3 regions of the Clostridium oceanicum genome follow, and region 2 is predicted to be linked to each of the others. Evidence: a T-box and tRNA genes for the amino acid it is inferred to sense, from the RefSeq annotation. Region 2 holds a T-box; the other regions hold tRNA genes.
What was found. A T-box is a leader RNA that pairs with one kind of tRNA and senses whether it is charged. The one in region 2 lies ahead of argS (arginine--tRNA ligase), so its partner is inferred to be a tRNA-Arg.

Region 1: it has a tRNA-Arg gene. The T-box ahead of argS (arginine--tRNA ligase) is inferred to sense a tRNA for this amino acid. The anticodon was not compared.
Region 3: it has a tRNA-Arg gene. The T-box ahead of argS (arginine--tRNA ligase) is inferred to sense a tRNA for this amino acid. The anticodon was not compared.

Annotation. Positions count from the first base shown of each region.
Region 1 is NZ_BAAACG010000004.1:8,490-13,055, forward strand. It holds gene serS (serine--tRNA ligase) at 1-1,102, shown strand, start outside; tRNA gene ABDZ71_RS03275 (tRNA-Ser) at 1,298-1,388, shown strand; tRNA gene ABDZ71_RS03280 (tRNA-Ser) at 1,415-1,505, shown strand; tRNA gene ABDZ71_RS03285 (tRNA-Ser) at 1,673-1,763, shown strand; tRNA gene ABDZ71_RS03290 (tRNA-Ser) at 1,797-1,887, shown strand; gene ABDZ71_RS03295 (GNAT family N-acetyltransferase) at 2,203-2,748, shown strand; tRNA gene ABDZ71_RS03300 (tRNA-Arg) at 2,786-2,862, shown strand; gene ABDZ71_RS03305 (phosphatidylserine decarboxylase) at 2,958-3,848, opposite strand; gene ABDZ71_RS03310 (TetR/AcrR family transcriptional regulator) at 4,050-4,566, shown strand, end outside.
Region 2 is NZ_BAAACG010000008.1:346,739-354,088, reverse strand. It holds gene bcmE (thiamine pyridinylase) at 1-43, shown strand, start outside; gene thiD (bifunctional hydroxymethylpyrimidine kinase/phosphomethylpyrimidine kinase) at 121-933, shown strand; gene ABDZ71_RS07785 (HAD family hydrolase) at 961-1,611, shown strand; gene ABDZ71_RS07780 (TetR/AcrR family transcriptional regulator) at 1,737-2,393, opposite strand; gene ABDZ71_RS07775 (ABC transporter permease) at 2,492-3,763, opposite strand; gene ABDZ71_RS07770 (ABC transporter ATP-binding protein) at 3,763-4,479, opposite strand; T-box leader at 4,799-5,092, shown strand; gene argS (arginine--tRNA ligase) at 5,405-7,096, shown strand; gene ABDZ71_RS07760 (CBS domain-containing protein) at 7,350-7,350, shown strand, end outside.
Region 3 is NZ_BAAACG010000004.1:13,154-20,503, forward strand. It holds gene ABDZ71_RS03315 (ABC1 kinase family protein) at 1-1,599, opposite strand, end outside; tRNA gene ABDZ71_RS03320 (tRNA-Arg) at 1,761-1,837, shown strand; gene ABDZ71_RS03325 (nucleoside deaminase) at 1,959-2,411, shown strand; tRNA gene ABDZ71_RS03330 (tRNA-Ser) at 2,446-2,538, shown strand; tRNA gene ABDZ71_RS03335 (tRNA-Ser) at 2,699-2,788, shown strand; RNA gene ffs (signal recognition particle sRNA large type) at 2,799-3,065, shown strand; gene dnaX (DNA polymerase III subunit gamma/tau) at 3,352-4,989, shown strand; gene ABDZ71_RS03350 (YbaB/EbfC family nucleoid-associated protein) at 5,070-5,414, shown strand; gene recR (recombination mediator RecR) at 5,448-6,044, shown strand; gene ABDZ71_RS03360 (YaaL family protein) at 6,103-6,357, shown strand; gene ABDZ71_RS03365 (pro-sigmaK processing inhibitor BofA family protein) at 6,517-6,777, shown strand; gene sfsA (DNA/RNA nuclease SfsA) at 6,959-7,350, shown strand, end outside.

The DNA of each region.
Region 1 (4,566 bases), on a different contig from region 2:
AATACCTAAATTAAAAAAACAAGGTGAAGATATAGAACCAATAAAAGCTGAAATGAAAAAACTTTCAGAAGAAATAAAAGGATTTGATTTAAATCTATCTGAAATAAGTGAGAAAATAGAATACATAATGCTTAGAATACCTAATATACCAAATCCACAAGTACCAGATGGAGAAACAGATGAAGACAATGTTGAAATTAGACATTGGGCTGATAAAACAAAGTTTGATTTTGATGCTAAAGCTCATTGGGATATAGGAACAGATTTAGGTATACTTGATTTTGAAAGAGCAGGTAAAGTTACAGGATCTAGATTTACTTTTTATAAAGGATTAGGAGCAAGATTAGAAAGAGCTGTAATAAGCTATTTTTTAGATACTCATACAGAAAAACATGGGTATACAGAAATACTACCTCCTTACATGGTAAATAGAACTAGTATGATAGGTACAGGTCAATTACCTAAATTTGAAGAAGATGCTTTTAAAGTATCAAATAATGATTACTTTTTAATTCCTACAGCAGAAGTTCCAGTAACTAATTTTTATAGAAACGAAATATTAAAAGCTGAAGATTTACCTATAAAATATGCAGCATATAGTGCATGTTTTAGATCAGAAGCTGGATCTGCAGGAAGAGATACAAGAGGTCTTGTAAGACAACATCAATTTAATAAAGTAGAACTTGTTAAGTTTACAAAACCAGAAGATTCTTATGATGAATTAGAAAAATTAACTAATGATGCAGAAAACGTGTTAAAAGGATTAGGACTTCCATATAGAGTTGTTAGAATATGTAAAGGTGATTTAGGTTTTACTGCAGCTTTAAAATATGATATAGAAGTGTGGATGCCAAGTTATGATAGATATGTTGAAATATCAAGCTGTAGTAACTTTGAAGATTTCCAAGCAAGAAGAGCTAATATAAGATATAAAGAAGATGCTAAGTCTAAGCCTCAATATATCCATACATTAAATGGTTCAGGAGTAGCTATAGGAAGAACTGTAGCAGCTATACTTGAAAATTATCAAAATGCTGATGGTTCTGTTACAATACCAGAAGCTTTAAAACCATATATGGGTGGAAAAGAAGCAATAAAATAATAGAAAATAAAGAACCAATGTGAAATTCATTGGTTCTATTTTTTTATATTTAATTAACTTAATTATGGTAAGTTACTATTAATATAGTTTTTTAGAAATATATATTAGTATAGTATAATTTTATACAGTAAATATTGACATATATAAATATAATTGATATAATATTACTCGTGTTAAGATATAAATTAAATATGTGGAGAGATGGTCGAGTTGGTTTAAGGCACCGGTCTTGAAAACCGGCGTACGGGGAACCGTACCTAGGGTTCGAATCCCTATCTCTCCGCCATTTATATATAATATAAAAAAGGGCATGGAGAAGTACTCAAGTGGCTAAAGAGGCGCCCCTGCTAAGGGTGTAGGTCGGGTAACCGGCGCGCGGGTTCAAATCCCGCCTTCTCCGCCAAAGCATCTAACAAAGTTAGGTGTTTTTTTAATATATAAATTATAGTTTTTTAGTTAATTTATAGCTCTATATTATAAAAAATATTTTTAATAAAAAAAGTGTTGACATATATAAATACCGCTGTTATAATATTATATGTGTTCAGCAATAAAACTTAAAAAATATGTGGAGAGATGGTCGAGTTGGTTTAAGGCACCGGTCTTGAAAACCGGCGTACGGGGAACCGTACCTAGGGTTCGAATCCCTATCTCTCCGCCATTTTTATATATATAAATAATTTAAAAAAGGCATGGAGAAGTACTCAAGTGGCTAAAGAGGCGCCCCTGCTAAGGGTGTAGGTCGGGTAACCGGCGCGCGGGTTCAAATCCCGCCTTCTCCGCCAAAGCATCTAACAAAGTTAGATGCTTTTTTTATATATAAATATATATTACAAATAAGATTTATAGAGGAAAAGGACCGGAAGAAGATATTTTTTAAACCTTATGATTTTAAAAGCAGAAATTAATATAAGATTTTAATTTTAATAAACCTAATAAAAATAGTGAACTTTCTTTTATAAAGGTATCTAAACTTTACATATATTAAAAACTTAAGGTGAACGTACAAATCCTCCTTATAGTTATATAATAGTATGTTTGAAAAAATTTCCTTTTAAATATATAATGTTATTATAACCACGTTAAGAAGGTTTGATATCATGTTAAAAGGTAAAAATATACTCTTAAAGTCTATGGAAAAAAAAGATATAAATACTATTTATGAATTTTTATCAGATCAGGAATTAAGAAAATATGATTGTAATTTTATAATAATACCTAGTAAAGAATGGTTTATAGAAAACTGGAATAATTTATTAAGTTTAAATAAAAGATATTTGACTATATTAAATAAAAAAAATTCTATAGTAGGATATATAACTTATGAACAAGTTGAAAGTTGTTGTGATGTATATGACATTGGAATAACTATAGGAAGAGAATTTTGGAATAAAGGATATGGTAAAGAGTCTATAAATACATTATTAGAATTTTTATTTATGAATAGAGGAGCTGAAAGAGTAGAGCTTGAAGTAAGTGATTTTAATTTTAGAGCTATTAATTGCTATAAAGAATGTGGATTTATAAAAGAAGGAGAAAAAAGACATAGAATTTTTAATCATGGTAAATATAGCAATTTAGTTATAATGGGTATTATAAGAAAAGAGTACATGGAAAAAATAAATGAAATAGAAATTGATTTATAGTGGTATTTATGTTAAAATAATAATGTTAAAAGCTTATGCATCGGTAGCTCAGTTGGATAGAGTAGCTGGCTACGAACCAGTTTGCCGGGGGTTCGAATCCTCTCCGATGCACCAAAAACCGTTTGAATCTTAAGATTCTAACGGTTTTATTTTTTATTAATATTATTTTTATAAAAAAAGAGAGGTTAAATTACCTCTAATTTTATTTGTTATTTTATTTTAAAACCAATAGATTCTCCCATAAAAACTTGAGTCTCATGTCCTGATTCACTTTGTTTTATTATATCTTTATCTATTTTTATTTTTTCTTTTTCAAAAAATAGTATTACAGTAGAGCCACCAAATTTAAAGTAGCCTTTTTCTTCTCCTTTTGATACTTTTTCATTTGGAGTATAAGTTTGTATTATAGATCCTACACAAGTAGCACCAACTTCCATAAAAAGTATGTTTCCAAAGTTTTCAGAGTGAAATATAGAATATTCTCTTTTATTTTTACAAAATAATTGAGGTACTTTTACTAATGCTAGAGGATTTACAGAATAATAATCACCTTTAATTTTTTTAGTATTACTACATATACCATGGTCTATAAAATGAAATCTATGATAATCTGTAGGACAAAGTCTTAATATTAAACAAGTTCCATTAGAATACTTGTCTGCAAGTTTATTGTCTTTAATTAATTCATAAAAGCTATAATTTATTCCCTTTATATTTGAAACTTTATTTAAATTTATATTTTCATAAGCTAAAAGTTTACCATCGCCAGGAGATATCAATATATTTTTATCTTTAGTCATAGGTCTTGAATCTTTTTTTAATTTTCTAGTAAAAAAGTCGTTAAAATTATTAAAGTCATTTAATGATGAACTACATATTTTCATATCTATATTAAAATCTTTTATAAAGCTGTTTATTTTTTTCTTACTAATTTTTGAATCACAGTATTTTCCGTAAATACTTGAGAATAATTTTTTCTTTATAAATAATTCTAATAAGTTCATACCTATAGGAGAAGAGTATATCCAATTTAAATATTTTTCTCCAGCAACTTTTTCTATTTCATATTTTTTAGATTTTCTATTATAATATTTTATCATTAAAAAACCTCTTTCTGTAAAAGATAAGCTAAGCTAATTATTATTTAATTGTTTTAAAATGTCAACACACAATATTATACAGAATATTTAGTTTAATTATACTGATTGTTATAATATTCTATTGTTTTATGTAATTAAAATAGTATAATTATAATGAATAGATTTCATTGATTTATTTTGATAAAAGTATGGAGTGATATAATGAACAAGACTAAAAAGGCAATATTTCATTCTGCCATAAAAATATTTTCTAAAAGTGGATATAATGGCGCTACTATGGATGATATAGCTTTTAATGCCGGTGTAGCTAAAGGAACGTTATACTATCATTTTAGAAGCAAAGAAGAAATATTTAAATACATAATAAAAGAAGGAACAAGTATTATAATAGAAAGAATGGAGTGTATAGCTAAAAATGAACATGATGCCTTATCAAAACTTAAAGCTCTATGTAAAATTCAGCTTAGTTTAGTTTATGAAAATAGAGATTTTTTTAAGGTCATAATGAGTCAATTATGGGGGCAAGAGCTAAGACAGTTAGAGCTTAGACACACTATAAAAGGATATATAAACTATATAGAAAAATATCTTCGTCAAGCTATAGATGAAGGTAGTATAAAAAATGGAGAAGTATCTTTTATGGCTTATACTATATTTGGAACTATATGTTCAGCTACTGTATATGAGCTTATTAACGAAGATGATAGAGATATTCACG
Region 2 (7,350 bases):
GTTAAAAGAAGCTAAAAAGGTTATTCCAACATATTTAGAATAATTAATTACGATATTTAAATTAAAGGGTGCTTTTATTATGGAAAGCACCCTTTCTATAGAAAGGAATGAGGGGATTTTATGAAAAAAGTACTTAGTATTGCAGGATCAGATTGTAGTGGTGGAGCAGGAATACAGGCAGATTTAAAAACTTTTTCTGCACATGGAGTTTTTGGAATGAGCGTTATTGTATCTGTAGTTGCAGAAAATACTAGTAGGGTAATTGATATTCAAGATGTTAACCCAGATATGATAAAAAAACAAATAGATTCAATTTATGAAGATATAGGTACAGATGCAGTAAAAATAGGAATGTTATCTACTCCTGAATGTATGAAGGCAGTATCTTTAAAATTACAAGAATACAAGCCTAAAAATGTTGTAATAGATCCAGTTATGTATGCAAAAAATGGATGCCCTTTAATGGATCCTAATTCTGTAGCTTCTTTAATTGAATTGATTATTCCAAATGCAGATATATTAACTCCAAATGTACCAGAAGCAGAGAGAATTTCAGGACTTAAAATAAAAACTATATATGATATGGAAAAAGCTGCAGATATTATTAAAAATATGGGCTGTAAAAGTGTTTTGATAAAAGGGGGAGAACATATTACCGATGCTGTAGATGTATTATATGATGGAAATAAATTTTATCATTATAGAACTCGTAAAATTAAGACGAAAAATACTCATGGAACAGGGTGTACTTTGTCTTCTGCAATTGCTTCTAATTTGGCTTTAGGTTTTAGAATAGATGAAGCAGTAAAAAGATCAAAGGATTATATAACTATGGCAATTGAACATTCATTAGAAATTGGAAAAGGTAATGGACCAACTAATCACTTCTATGAACTTTATTTGAATGGATTAAAAGAAGTAGATTTTAAATAGAAATTTTAGGGGAGATGCATAAGTGTAATGGATTTTAAAGCTGGTATTTTCGATTTGGATGGTACGGTTTTAGATTCAATGGATGTTTGGAAAGAAATATCTGTTGAATTTCTTGGGAAAAGAGGATTAAGTCTTACAAAAGATTATATTACGGAAATAAGTGCAAGAAGTTTTAAAGAAGCAGCAGAATATACAATAAATTTATTTGATTTGAAAGAAAAACCAGAAGATATTGTTAACGAGTGGAATAAGATGGCTATATATAAATATGGTAATGAAGTTAAATTAAAACCTTTTGTTAAAGATTATTTACAAAAATTATCAGATTTAGATATTAAACTTAGTGTAGTGACAGGTTTGGGATATGAATTATTTGTTCCAGCATTAAAGCATAATAAAATTTTTGACTTGTTTGATGAAGTTTCTTCTGTAGATGATATAGGAAAAGGAAAACAATTTCCAGATATATTTTTACATATGGCAAGAAAGTTAGAATTAAAGCCAGAAGAATGTATAGTTTTTGAGGATGTTATGCAGCCAATACAATCAGCTAAAAAGGCAGGAATGAAGACATGTGGAGTTTATGATAAATATTCTAATGGGGATAAGAAAATGATAGAGGATATAGTGAATGTATACATTAATGATTTTAGTGAGGCACCTTATCCAAGTAATTAAGTATTTAATAGTTATTATTTTACTATAATAAAATTAAATATAATAAAAATAGATGCAAGTATTTAATTTAAATACTTCCATCTATTTGTTTAAAGTAGTCTTAATTTAACTGATATTTAGTTGAATTAAGAATTAAATGATAACCCTTTAACTAAAAATTTTGTTATATAGTATATTTCTTCTTCGTCATCCCAATTGTTATCTGGAAATAATGTATATTTGTAAAGACCATAGGATATTAAATTAGTAACCATGAATCTTATAATTACAGAATTTGGCCAATCAACTATTAATTTTTTATTTTTAAAAGTATTTAAAACATTATTTAAAGATTTTATAACATCCTTTGGGATAAGTGATATAAATTTTTCTCTAGTTTCTTTTTTGTAGAGTATACTGTCTATAAATATTTTTATCATCTTATTATTTTCATTTATAAAATCTAATCTATTTCTAACTAATGATTCAATAAATCCATCAAAATCTACATGATCTGATTTTAGAGCTTTTTCTTGAAATTCAGTTGCAATTTGTGAAAATATATCATCAGATAAAAGAGGAAGAATTGTTGCTATTAAAAGGTTATCCTTATTTTTAAAATGTTTAAATATTGTACCTTCTGCAACCTTAGCACGTTTAGCTATCTCACTTGTAGAAGTATTAGCAAAGCCTTTTTGGGAGAACAAATCTACACTAGCTTCTAAAATATTTATTTGTTTTTCTGTCATCTTTTTATTATTTAATATCTTATTTTTTAATAAAGTTATAATTGAGTTTTCCATTTCTTCTCTCCTATACCTATAAGTTATATTTTAAAGTTTTAGTCTAATTTATAAGATAATATTATATTATATTCTAAGTTGTTTTAAGTATATAAATATTATACTTTACGATATTTTTTTAATCCTAAGATATTTAACCCTGTAAATATGATAGCAAAAACTAGAAGTATAGACAAATCAAATTGTATACTAGAAAAGTTTTCACCTTTTATTATTACTTTTTTTAAAGCATCGCCAATATAGTATAGAGGAATTACATTGCAAAGTTTTTGAAGCCAAGGGGCCATGTTATCTATTGAAATTATACCTGAGAAAAATATTTGTGGTATTACAACAGCAGGGATAAATTGCATCATTTGAAATTCTGAATTTGCAAAGGTAGAAAGCAATATTCCAAAGGATAAAGCTACAAAGGCTGTTAAAATGTTAGTAAGTAAAACAAGGCCTAAGCTACCTACTATATGAAGTTTTAGTACATATATTGAAAAGAAAACAATAATAAAAGTTTGAATAATTGCAAATAATCCATATCCAAGTAAATAACCAAAAACTATTTCCTTTCTTTTTATAGGGGAAGCTAGTAACTTATCTAATGTTCCAGAAGTTCTTTCCTTTAGTAGAGATATTCCTGAAATTAAAAATACAAAGAAAAATACGAAAAATCCAATTAAAACTGGTGTAATCATATCAAATAAAGTAGTATCTTCACTTCCGTATATATAATGAGTTTCTATAGTAGGAGAAGTGGAAGAGTTTTCTTTATCTTTAATATCAGGAGAAGTAGATGAATTTTTTTTATTCATGTTTTTAATTTGAGTTGATAAATTTTGCTCTCTCGGATTATTAGAAGAATTTTGTGCAAAATTGTTATTATTTTTAGCTTGAGTTAATTGTTTAGTCATATGGGATATAGTTTTTTGCTGATTCTTTATAGCTTCTCCTTGTTTTTTTATAACTTCTGTTTGTTTTTTTACTGCTGAAGTTAAATTTTCAGTTTTAAAACTAGTCATTACATTTTTAAAGAGTAAATTCATTTTCATTGTTTTACTAGTATTACTATTTTCATGAGTTATATCTAATTTATCATTAGAATTACTTATAAAAGCATCTAAATCATCTTTTTTTATTTTATCTTTTATATTAGTATTATTGCTATATTTTTTAACATTAACATCATTATCTTTGAATTCAGTAACTATGTTTTTATCTATATTATAAACACCAACTTTTAAATTGCTATTATCTTCACTTTGAAATAAAAAATTCATTAATGTAAGAAGAATTAATGGTGCAACCATCATAAGTGCTAGTGTTCTTTTATCATTTAGAATTTGTATGAAAATTCTTTTTACTAAGGCAAGTATTCTCATTATTTTTCACTCCCAGCTTTTAAAAAGATTTCTTCGATAGTTTCAGAATTAAATTTTTCTTTTAATTCTTTAGGTTTACCTTGTGCAGTTATTTTTCCATCTCTTAGAAGAGCTAATTTGTCGCATTTTTCAGCTTCATCCATAACATGTGTTGTTACAATTATTGTTTTGCCGGAGTTTTTTAGATTGTAAAGTTCTTTCCATATATTTATTCTAAGCATTGGGTCAATTCCAACAGTAGGTTCATCTAGTATTAATAAATCAGGATCTTGTATTAATGATATAGCTAAAGAAAGTCTTCTTTTCATACCGCCTGAAAAATCTCTGGTTTTCTTTTTTAAATCCTTAGATAAATCTACTAAATTTGCTGCGTATTCAATTCGTTTATTTATAGAATTTTTTGAAACTGAAAAAAGATTACAGAAAAACTTAAGGTTATCTCTTGCAGATAGATCTTCATATAATCCATCGGATTGTCCCATGTATCCTATCTTTTGTAATATTTGTCTGTTTGGTATTTTAGTATCTAGAACTAAAATTTCACCAGAATCAATCTTTTCCATGCCCATAATACTCTTTACTAAGGTTGTTTTTCCAGCGCCAGAAGGACCTATAAGACATAGAATTTCTCCTTTATCCACATTTAAGGAAATGTTATTTAGTACTGAGTGTTTTCCAAAAGATTTTGATACATTTTTTACTGAAATAATTGACATATAATTCACCTCTTTTAAAATAAAAAAGTGAGTAATCACTCACTAAAAAGATTATAATAAATTATTTCCCTTTTGTAAATGGATATTAAAGGAATTATATGAAAATAAATAGAGTTTTATATATGACAAATTTTTTAAAATAATATAGATATTTAAATTTATATAAGTTATAATATTTAAAAGTATTGACAAGAATTATATATATAATATAATTAAGTGAAGGAATTCAACAATTTACTTATAGTGAATATATGAAAATAAAATGTATAATATATTTTTTTAGATATAATATATTGATAAGATAACTAAAAAATTTAATATATATTCTGTGATAAGGAAAAGTACTTTTAAATTAATCTTTAAGAGAGCAGGAGTTGGTGTAAACCTGTAGTTTTAAATTAAAAGGAAAAGAGCCTTTGAGAAGCTTATGAAAAAGGTTTATTATTTGTTAAGAAAGTAATATAGGATTTCTTAATAAAGTAAAATATATATAATGATAATTTATTTTATTTAAATAGATCATAAGTAAGCCGCCTTTAGCGTTAAAGATTTAAGTGGACTTATACTTATATAAGTCAACTAGAGTGGTACCGCGAGTTAACTCGTCTCTTTTATAGGAGACGGGTTTTTATTATTATAAAGTAATTTAATTTTAAAAATAATATTTGAAATAACAATTTAAAGATATGAATTATGAAATAATTGATAGAAATTATAAGGTTTTGAGAAAAAATTGTATTTAGAATAATAGAAGTATAATTAAAATTTACTAGATATAAAATAAAAAAGTTTAGTTTATATTTTTATATCAAAATTATTATAGCTATGATGTAATTTGTGAAATTCTAAAAGAATTTCAACAATAATTATTATTTGTTAATTGATAATTGTTATTTATAATTTAATACATATTGGAGGTATTTTAATGGATTATAAAAAGTTAGTAGCAGAAAGAATAAAAGAAAATGTGGATTTAGATATAAGTTTCATAGAAAAACTTATAGAGATACCACCTAAGCCAGAAATGGGAGATTTCGCTTTCCCTTGTTTTCAATTGGCTAAAACTTTTAGAAAAGCACCAAATCTTATAGCAGAAGAATTAAAAGAAAAAATGAATAAAGAAGGATTTGAAAAAGTAGAAACAAAAGGTCCTTATTTAAACTTCTTTTTAGATAAAGAAGATTTAATTAAAACAACTATAGAGCAAATTCTAGAAGAAAAAGAAGCTTACGGTTCTTCAGATATGTTTAAAGGAAAAACAGCAGTATTAGATTATTCAGCTCCTAATATTGCAAAACCATTCCATGTAGGACATTTATTTAGTACATCTATAGGAAATGCTTTATACAAAATTTTATCTTTTCAAGGATATAAATGTGTAGGTGTAAATCACTTAGGTGATTGGGGAACTCAATTTGGTAAACTTATATCAGCTTATAGAAGATGGGTAGATGAAGAAGCTCTTGAAAAAGAACCAATAAAAGAACTTTTAAGAATATATGTAAAATTCCATGAAGAAGCAGAAAAAGATCCATCATTAGAAGAAGAAGCTAGAGCAAACTTTAAAAAATTAGAAGATGGATCAAAAGAAGAAACTGAGCTTTGGACTAGATTTAAAGATTTAAGTTTAAAAGAGTTTAATAAAGTTTATGATGAATTAGGAGTAAACTTTGATTCTTTTGCAGGAGAAAGTTTCTATAATGATAAAATGGATGCAGTAGTAGATGAAATAGATAAAAAAGGTCTTCTTACAGATAGTAATGGTGCAAAGGTTGTTATGCTTGAAGATTATAACATACCACCTTGCATAATTAAAAAATCTGATGGAGCTACAATATATGCAACTCGTGATTTAGCAGCAGCTATGTACAGAAAGAAAACTTATGATTTTGATAAATGTATATATGTTGTAGGAACACCACAAGCACTACATTTTAAACAAGTATTTACAACTTTAAAGCTTATGGGACATGATTGGGCAGATAACTGTAAACATGTAGGATTTGGTCTTGTTAAATTTGCTAATAAAAAATTATCTACTAGAAAAGGTGAAGTTATTTTCTTAGAGGATCTATTAAATCAATCAGTAGAAGAAACACTTAAAATTATAAATGAAAAAAATGAAAAACTAGAAAATAAAGAAGAAGTAGCTAAAAAAGTAGGTATAGGAGCAGTAATATTTACTTATCTAAAGAACAACAGAGAAAGAGATATAGTATTTGATTGGAATGAAATGCTTTCATTTGACGGAGAGACAGGTCCTTACGTTCAATATAGTTATGCAAGAGGTAAAAGTATATTAAGAAAAGCAGGAGAGGTTACAGGGGCTATAGATTACAGTAAATTAAATTCAAAAGAAGAATTTGAATTAGCAAAATTGTTAAAAGGATTTAAAGAAGCCATATTAGCTTCAATAGATAAACTAGAACCTTCAATAGTTACAAGATATGTTATAGAAGTAGCTAAAGCATTTAATAAATTCTATAATGCTCATAATATAATGAATTTATCTGATGAAGAAATGAAAAATGGTAGATTAAAACTTGTAGAAGCAACTTGTAATGTTATAAAAAATGCATTAGGTTTACTTGGAATAGATGTAGTTGAAAAAATGTAATATAAACACTTTACCTAAATAATTATAAAATTTTTATATATTAAGATTATAAGCATAGATAATAAAAAATATTTTTATTATCTATGCTTAATTTTTTATAGTATATTATTATTATTTAAATAAAGGCTATTAGTACTGAGTTTAAATTTTATGAATATTTATAAAATTACATAGGAAAATTGGAAAAATTTGATATAATGAAGTTGTAGTAATAAAGATAGTTAACATATATTATACTTTAGGGGGAGATATTA
Region 3 (7,350 bases), on a different contig from region 2:
TAATTTAGTAGATTTTATGGTTGATATAATAAGAAGAAATCCTATTATAAAGCTTACAGTATATCCTATTAAACTTATTGTTGGTATATTATATATTTTAGGTCCAACATTTATATTTAATATTAAAGAAGAACCTATTATTAAAGAGCATATAATGAGACATCCAATTATTCTATTTATCATTTGATTTAAATTATTTAAAATATTATCTGAATCTTTTATACAAAATTGAATTTTACTTTTACCTTTTAAAACATTGTTTATTAATTTTAATTTTTTATTAGGAATTTTTTTATAGTCTTTTATCATTCTATAACAATCTATATATATTTTTTTAAAATCTATATTATTAAATATATCAAATTCATTGTTAGATTTAACATACAAAATTGCTAAGTCTAACATTTTAATATTAGGAGATATTTTTTCTACAACACCTTCTAATATAATTAATGTTCTTATAAGTAAAGTTAAATCTTTAGGAAGTTGAATATTATTTTTATTTGCACAATTAAAAACTTCTTGAAACATTGATGAAATTTTTATATTCTTTAATGGAGTAGAAAAATAAATTTCAAATAAGTAATCTATATCTTCTGAAAGTTCCTCTTTATCTATAATACCCTTTTGTATTCCTATGCACATAAGGATTGATACTAATTTATCTGTATCTTTATAAGCTAAAGCTATTACTGATTCTTTTAAATAATTTCTTAAAGTTTTAGATAGATTGCCCATTATACCAAAATCTATAAAGCAAATCTTATTTTTGTAGATTAATAAATTTCCAGGATGAGGATCACCATGGAAAAAACCATCCTCAAATATTTGTTTTAATAAAGATAAAATTAAATGTTTAGATAAAGTATCTCTATCATAGTTATATTTTTTTAGTAATGGAAGGTTAGTTATTTTAAATCCATTTATTTTTTCCATAGTTATAACTTTTTTACTACATAAATTTTTAACTATTTTAGGTGCATATATGTATTGGTTTTGATTATTTAAACTTTTAAATTTTTCTATATTTTTTACTTCGTTATTAAAGTCTAATTCTAATTTAGTAGAATCTAATACTTCATCTAGAGCCTCTTTTCCATTTATTATGCTATCAAAAATTTTTATTTTTTTTAAAGAAATTATTTTTTTTAGTATTAAAAGATCGATATTCATTTTTTCTATTATATCTGGTCTTTGAATTTTTACCATAACATCCATATTATTTGGCAATTTAGCAGCGTATACTTGAGCTATAGATGCAGATGCTATAGGATTTTTATTAAACTCTATAAAAACATCCTCAATATTTTTATTAAATTCCTCAATAAAAATATTATTTACACTTTTAAAACTTTCATAAGTCACGTTATCTTGTAATTTTGTAAGTTCATTTATATAATTTTTAGGAAATATATCTGGTCTAGTACTTAATATTTGTCCTATTTTTATAAAGGTTGGACCTAATTTTTCAAAAGCTTTCCTTAAATTTTCAGGAGATTTTTTTTTATTATTAAATTTAGAATCTACCATATAACCAAACCCATAATAAATTAAAGTTTTAAGTATTTCCTTAAATCTTTTTACGTAAGGCCTATTCATTTTTACCTCTCTTTTAATACTTATTTTAATAATATGTATTTATATATCTTTTAGATTATATTAATTAAAATTTCTAAATATGTATATATTATACTTTTATAAATATTGACATAAATATTAAATTATAATAAACTATTTAAAGTAGGATTAATTTTATTTATGCGCTCGTAGCTCAGAAGGATAGAGCAGCGGTTTCCTAAACCGCGTGCCGGGGGTTCGATTCCTCTCGTGCGCACCAAATAAATGCCATGTAACATTTTAGTTGCATGGTTTTATTTTAGTAAATTAAAGATAGATGATTTTATTTACCTTATATTTTTAAATATTATATAGAAATAAATAAGATTAAGAGGTACAGTATGGATAAAAGTTTTATTTTAGATGCCTTAGATGAAGCAAAAAAGGCTTTAGAAATGAATGAAGTTCCAGTAGGAGCTGTTATAGTTAAAGAAAATAAAATTATAGCTAGAGCCTTTAATTTAAAAGAGACTTTAAATGATCCTACAGCTCATGCAGAAATTTTAGCTATAAAAAAAGCTTGTGATAAATTAAAAAATTGGAGACTTACAGGTTGCAGTATGTATGTTACCTTAGAACCTTGTCCTATGTGTGCAAGTGCAATAGTTCAATCAAGAATAAGTAATTTATATATAGGAACATTTGATTCTTCTTCAGGGGCTTGTGGTACAGTTGTTGATTTAGTTAATAATAGATATTTAAATACTTATTTAAATGTAAATTGGTTGTATGATGATGGATGTAGTGATATTTTAAAGAATTTTTTTAAAAATATTAGATATAAGAATATATAAGTATATTTATAAAAAATTAATATAAACTATATATGGAGAAATGTCTGAGTGGTTTAAAGTGCTTGACTCGAAATCAAGTGTAGGATTACTAGTTCTACCGAGGGTTCGAATCCCTCTTTCTCTTCCATTTTTTTATGAATTTTATGTAAATATAAGTAATATTATCAATAATATGTTTCTATATCTATTAAAATATATTTATAATGCTATTGAAGTTGTTTTAAATTCATAGTATAATGTTTAATGTTAACATAAAAAATAAAATAATTTATTATTTGTTTGTGTGAGGAGAGATGTCCGAGTGGTTTAAGGAGCACGCCTGGAAAGCGTGTATAGGGGAAACTCTATCGGGGGTTCGAATCCCCCTCTCTCCGCCAGTTAACCTTTCCGTGCTAGATGGGGAGTTAGCGGTGCCCTGTAACCTGCAATCCGCTACAGCAGGGTTGAATTCCTTGCCTAGGCTTTTAACTTGTGGGGTCTGGCCTGTAAAAGTGGTGTTGATAACTGGGTCCCACGCAACGAAAATTCATAAACTCCGTCAGATCCGGAAGGAAGCAGCGGTAAGTGAACACTTTCGTGTGACGTGGATCAACTTGGTTTGAGCTAACTATACAGGTAACGCTCATAAGTTAATTGACGAAGCAAGGTGCACGGTTTATAATTTAAGAAAATTTTAAAGGTACTTTAAATAAAGTACCTTTTATTTTTATAATTAAAAGCTACATAATGTTATAATTAATATATAGATTTAAGGCACATTCAAATAAATAACTAGTCAGTATACTAGTTTATTTTGTGAACTACATCTTCCTTGAAACCTACTAATAATGAAACTATTAGTAGAACCCAAGTTATTGTATTTCATAAAATATCCATAGCATCTTTGAATTAGTATTTATTTTCATATGCCTAATTAATTCTTTCAAGAAGGTGATAGAATTTGGCTTATACTGCTTTGTATAGAGAATGGAGACCAAAAAACTTTTATGATGTTGTAGGACAAAAGCATATAACTGTAACACTCAAAAATCAAGTTAGAGAAAATAGAATAGCTCATGCTTATTTATTTTGTGGAACAAGGGGAACTGGAAAAACATCTACAGCTAAAATATTAGCTAAAGCTGTAAATTGTTTAAATCCTAAAGATGGAGAACCTTGTAATGAATGTGATGTATGCAAAAAAATAAATAGTGGATTACTTATGGATGTAATAGAAATGGATGCTGCATCTAAAAGAAAGCTTGAAGATATAAAAGATATTATAGAAAATGTTAAGTATCCTCCTCAAGAAGGAAAATATAAAGTATACATAATGGATGAAGTTCATATGTTAACTCAAGAAGCAGTAAATGCTTTTTTAAAAACATTAGAAGAACCTCCAAGTAACGTTATATTTATATTAGCTACAACAGATCCTCAAAAATTACCTATTACAATACTATCAAGATGTCAAAGATTTGATTTTAGAAGGATAAAGCAAGAAGATATATCAAATAGACTAAGAGATATTGTTTCAAGTGAAGGTATTTTTGCTGATGATAAAAGCTTAAACTTGATATCTAGAATGTGCGATGGTGCCATGAGAGATGCCTTAAGTATATTAGATCAAGTTATAGCAACAGGTGAAGGTAAAGTAGAATATGATCAAGTTATAGATGTTTTAGGATTAGTTACTAATGATAACTTATTAAAACTTACAGATAGTATAATAGAACGTAATATAGAAGAATCTATGAAAATAATAGATGATGTAGTTTTAAATGGAAAAGATATTTATAATTTTATAAGAGATATGATAGGTCATATGAGAGACCTTATGATGGTTAAAGTAAGCAATAATCCAGAAGATATATTAGATATGTCTTCTGAAAATATAGAACTTGTTAAAGTTCAAGCTCAAAAGATTAGAATAGAAGAGATAATGAGAGATATAAGAATACTTCAAGAGGCAGAAAACCAATCTAAATGGGTTAAACAAAGTAGAATATATTTGGAACTTTCTGTTATAAAAATGTGTAAAATAGAGTATGACACATCAAAAGAAGTTATAGTATCTAGATTAAATAAATTAGAAGAAAGATTATCATCAGGAGATTTTGTTATAAATGCTTCTAAAGAAGATAAGGTAAAAAAAGTTCAAGGAATAAATAATACAAAATCAAATAATAGGAATATTATTTCAAAAGATAAAAAAGAAAAAAGAGAAGAAATTATTGAATACAATGAAAACTCTAATTTAACCTTAGATAAGATAAAAAAAGTATGGCACGATATATTAGAAGGATTTAAAGCTAGAAGACTTATGGTTTTATATGCAGCTTTAGTTACTGCTAAAATATATGAATGTAAAAATGGAGTTATAACTCTTATGTATACTAAGCAGTATGCTTTTAATAAACAAAGGCTTGAAAAGGTTGAAAACAGTAAAATTGTAGAAGAGATTTTTTCTAAGGTACTAAAAGAGAGAATAAGAATAAGATATATAGTAGAACAAGATTTTAATTCATCTAAAAGTAGTGAAGATATGTTAAAAGATACTTTTGGAAATGATATGATTGAAGTAATAGATGAAGAATAATATTATTTAAATAGCTTATAATTATGATATAATAAGAATCGAATTATAATTGAAATTAATTTTATAAGGAGGATATATTTATGGCAAAAGGTGGATTCCCAAACATGGGTGGAGGAAACATGAATAATCTAATAAAACAGGCTCAACAAATGCAAAAACAAATGCAAAAAATGCAACAAGATTTAGAATCAAAAGAATTTTCAGCTACTGTTGGTGGTGGAGCTGTTGTAGCAGTTGCTAATGGAAAAAAACAAATAATAGATATAAAAATAAAACCAGAAGTAGTAGATGAAGATGATATAGAAATGCTTCAAGATTTAATAATGAGTGCTTGTAACGAAGCTCTAAAAAAAGCTGAAAAAGATTCAGCAGATCAAATGCAAAAATTAACAGGTGGATTAAACTTACCAGGTGGAATGTTTTAATTAACTGCCTTATAAAAAACAGAGGTGAACAATTTGGAGTTTTATCCTGTAGCTATAGAAAAACTTATAGAAGAATTTGCTAAGCTTCCAGGTATAGGTTATAAAACAGCACAAAGACTTACTTTGCATGTATTAAATTTACCTCAAGATGAAGTAAAAGAATTTGCTCATGCTTTAGTAAAAGCTAGAGGCACTATAAAGTATTGTTCTGTTTGTGGAAATTTTACAGACACAGATCCTTGTGCTATATGTAATAATCCTAACAGAAATAAGAGTATAATATGTGTTGTTGAAGAGCCAAGAGATATTATATCTATGGAAAAGGTTAAAGAATTTAATGGTGTATATCATGTGCTTCATGGAACTATATCACCAATGGCTGGAAGAGGGCCTGAAGACATAAAACTTAGAGAACTTGTAAGAAGAATAAATGGAAGCGTAAAAGAAGTTATTGTAGCTACAAATCCTAATGTAGAAGGAGAAGCTACAGCTATGTATATATCTAAAATATTAAAACCTTTAGGAGTTAAGATTACAAGAATTGCCCATGGAATTCCTGTAGGTGGAGATTTAGAATATGCAGATGAAGTTACTTTAGCAAAAGCTTTAGAAGGAAGAATAGAAATATAAATTATTATTATATGAATATTAATCCCATTTCATGGATATTATTTTAATAACAGATGAAATGGGAGGTTTTTATATGAAAAAGTTGGATGCCATGGAAAAGCAAACCTTACTAAGGTCTATAAACGATGTGATAAATGAATTGAGCGATATAAGAGAAGTATTTGAAAATGCCAGTGATCCTAAGCTTATAGATTATGCTATATATATGGAAGAAGCTTTAAAATCTAAATATACCTATTTGTTATCAGAAGCTAAATCAAAAGGAATTAAAGTAGAAGTTACTGATAACGTAAGAAAAGTAGAAGTAAGCTAATTATTGAATATATAAATAAAAATACCGTAAAAGATACGGTATTTTTATTTATATAATAAAGTTTATATAAAATACACAGAAAATATACTTTTTTTTATTATAGTAGAATATATTTTATTATATAATAAGTTAAAATAATAAGTTAAAGGAGATGTAATTTTGACTTTACAATATGCAGGATATTTTTTATTGGCGATTTTCTTGTTGTTTATATTACTTAAGATTTTTGTATTTCCATTAAAAATAATATTTACTCTTTTAGTTAATGCCGTGTTAGGCGTTGTATTACTATATGTAGTTAATTTTGTTGGAGCATATTTTAATTTTTTTATAGGAATAAATATATGGACAGCCCTTATATCTGGTTTTTTTGGAATACCAGGAGTAATATTTTTGATTATATTTAAACTATTCTTGTGATAATATGTAAAGGTAAAATAAAGTTTTCAACAGTGAATAACTTTGCCTGTGGATAACTTCTGTGGATATGTGTATAATTAATAATATATATATATTATTTTTCACAAATTTAAGATATATAAATAGAAAATTTAGAAAGGAGGATTTTATTGAATAATATATTATTCGATAAATAAATCTTTTGAAAATAGATAAAAATATTATAAGTGCAAAATTTATAAAAAGACCAAATAGATTTGAAGCTTATGTTAATATAAAGGATGAATTAGAAAATGTTCATGTTCCTAATACAGGAAGATGTAAAGAAATATTAAGGCCTATGGCTAAGGTATTTCTTAGAGAAGAGAATGGACCTTTAAGAAAAACTAGATATGATTTAATAGCAGCTTACAAAGAAAATATGCTTATAAATATTGATTCACATATTCCAAATAAAGTTACAGAAGAAGCTTTATTAAATTCTAAAATAGATAAATTAGCAAAATACAATAAAATAAGTAGGGAAAAAACTTTTAGAAATAGTAGATTTGATTTTAAATTAGAAAATGATAAAAATGATTCTTATTATTTAGA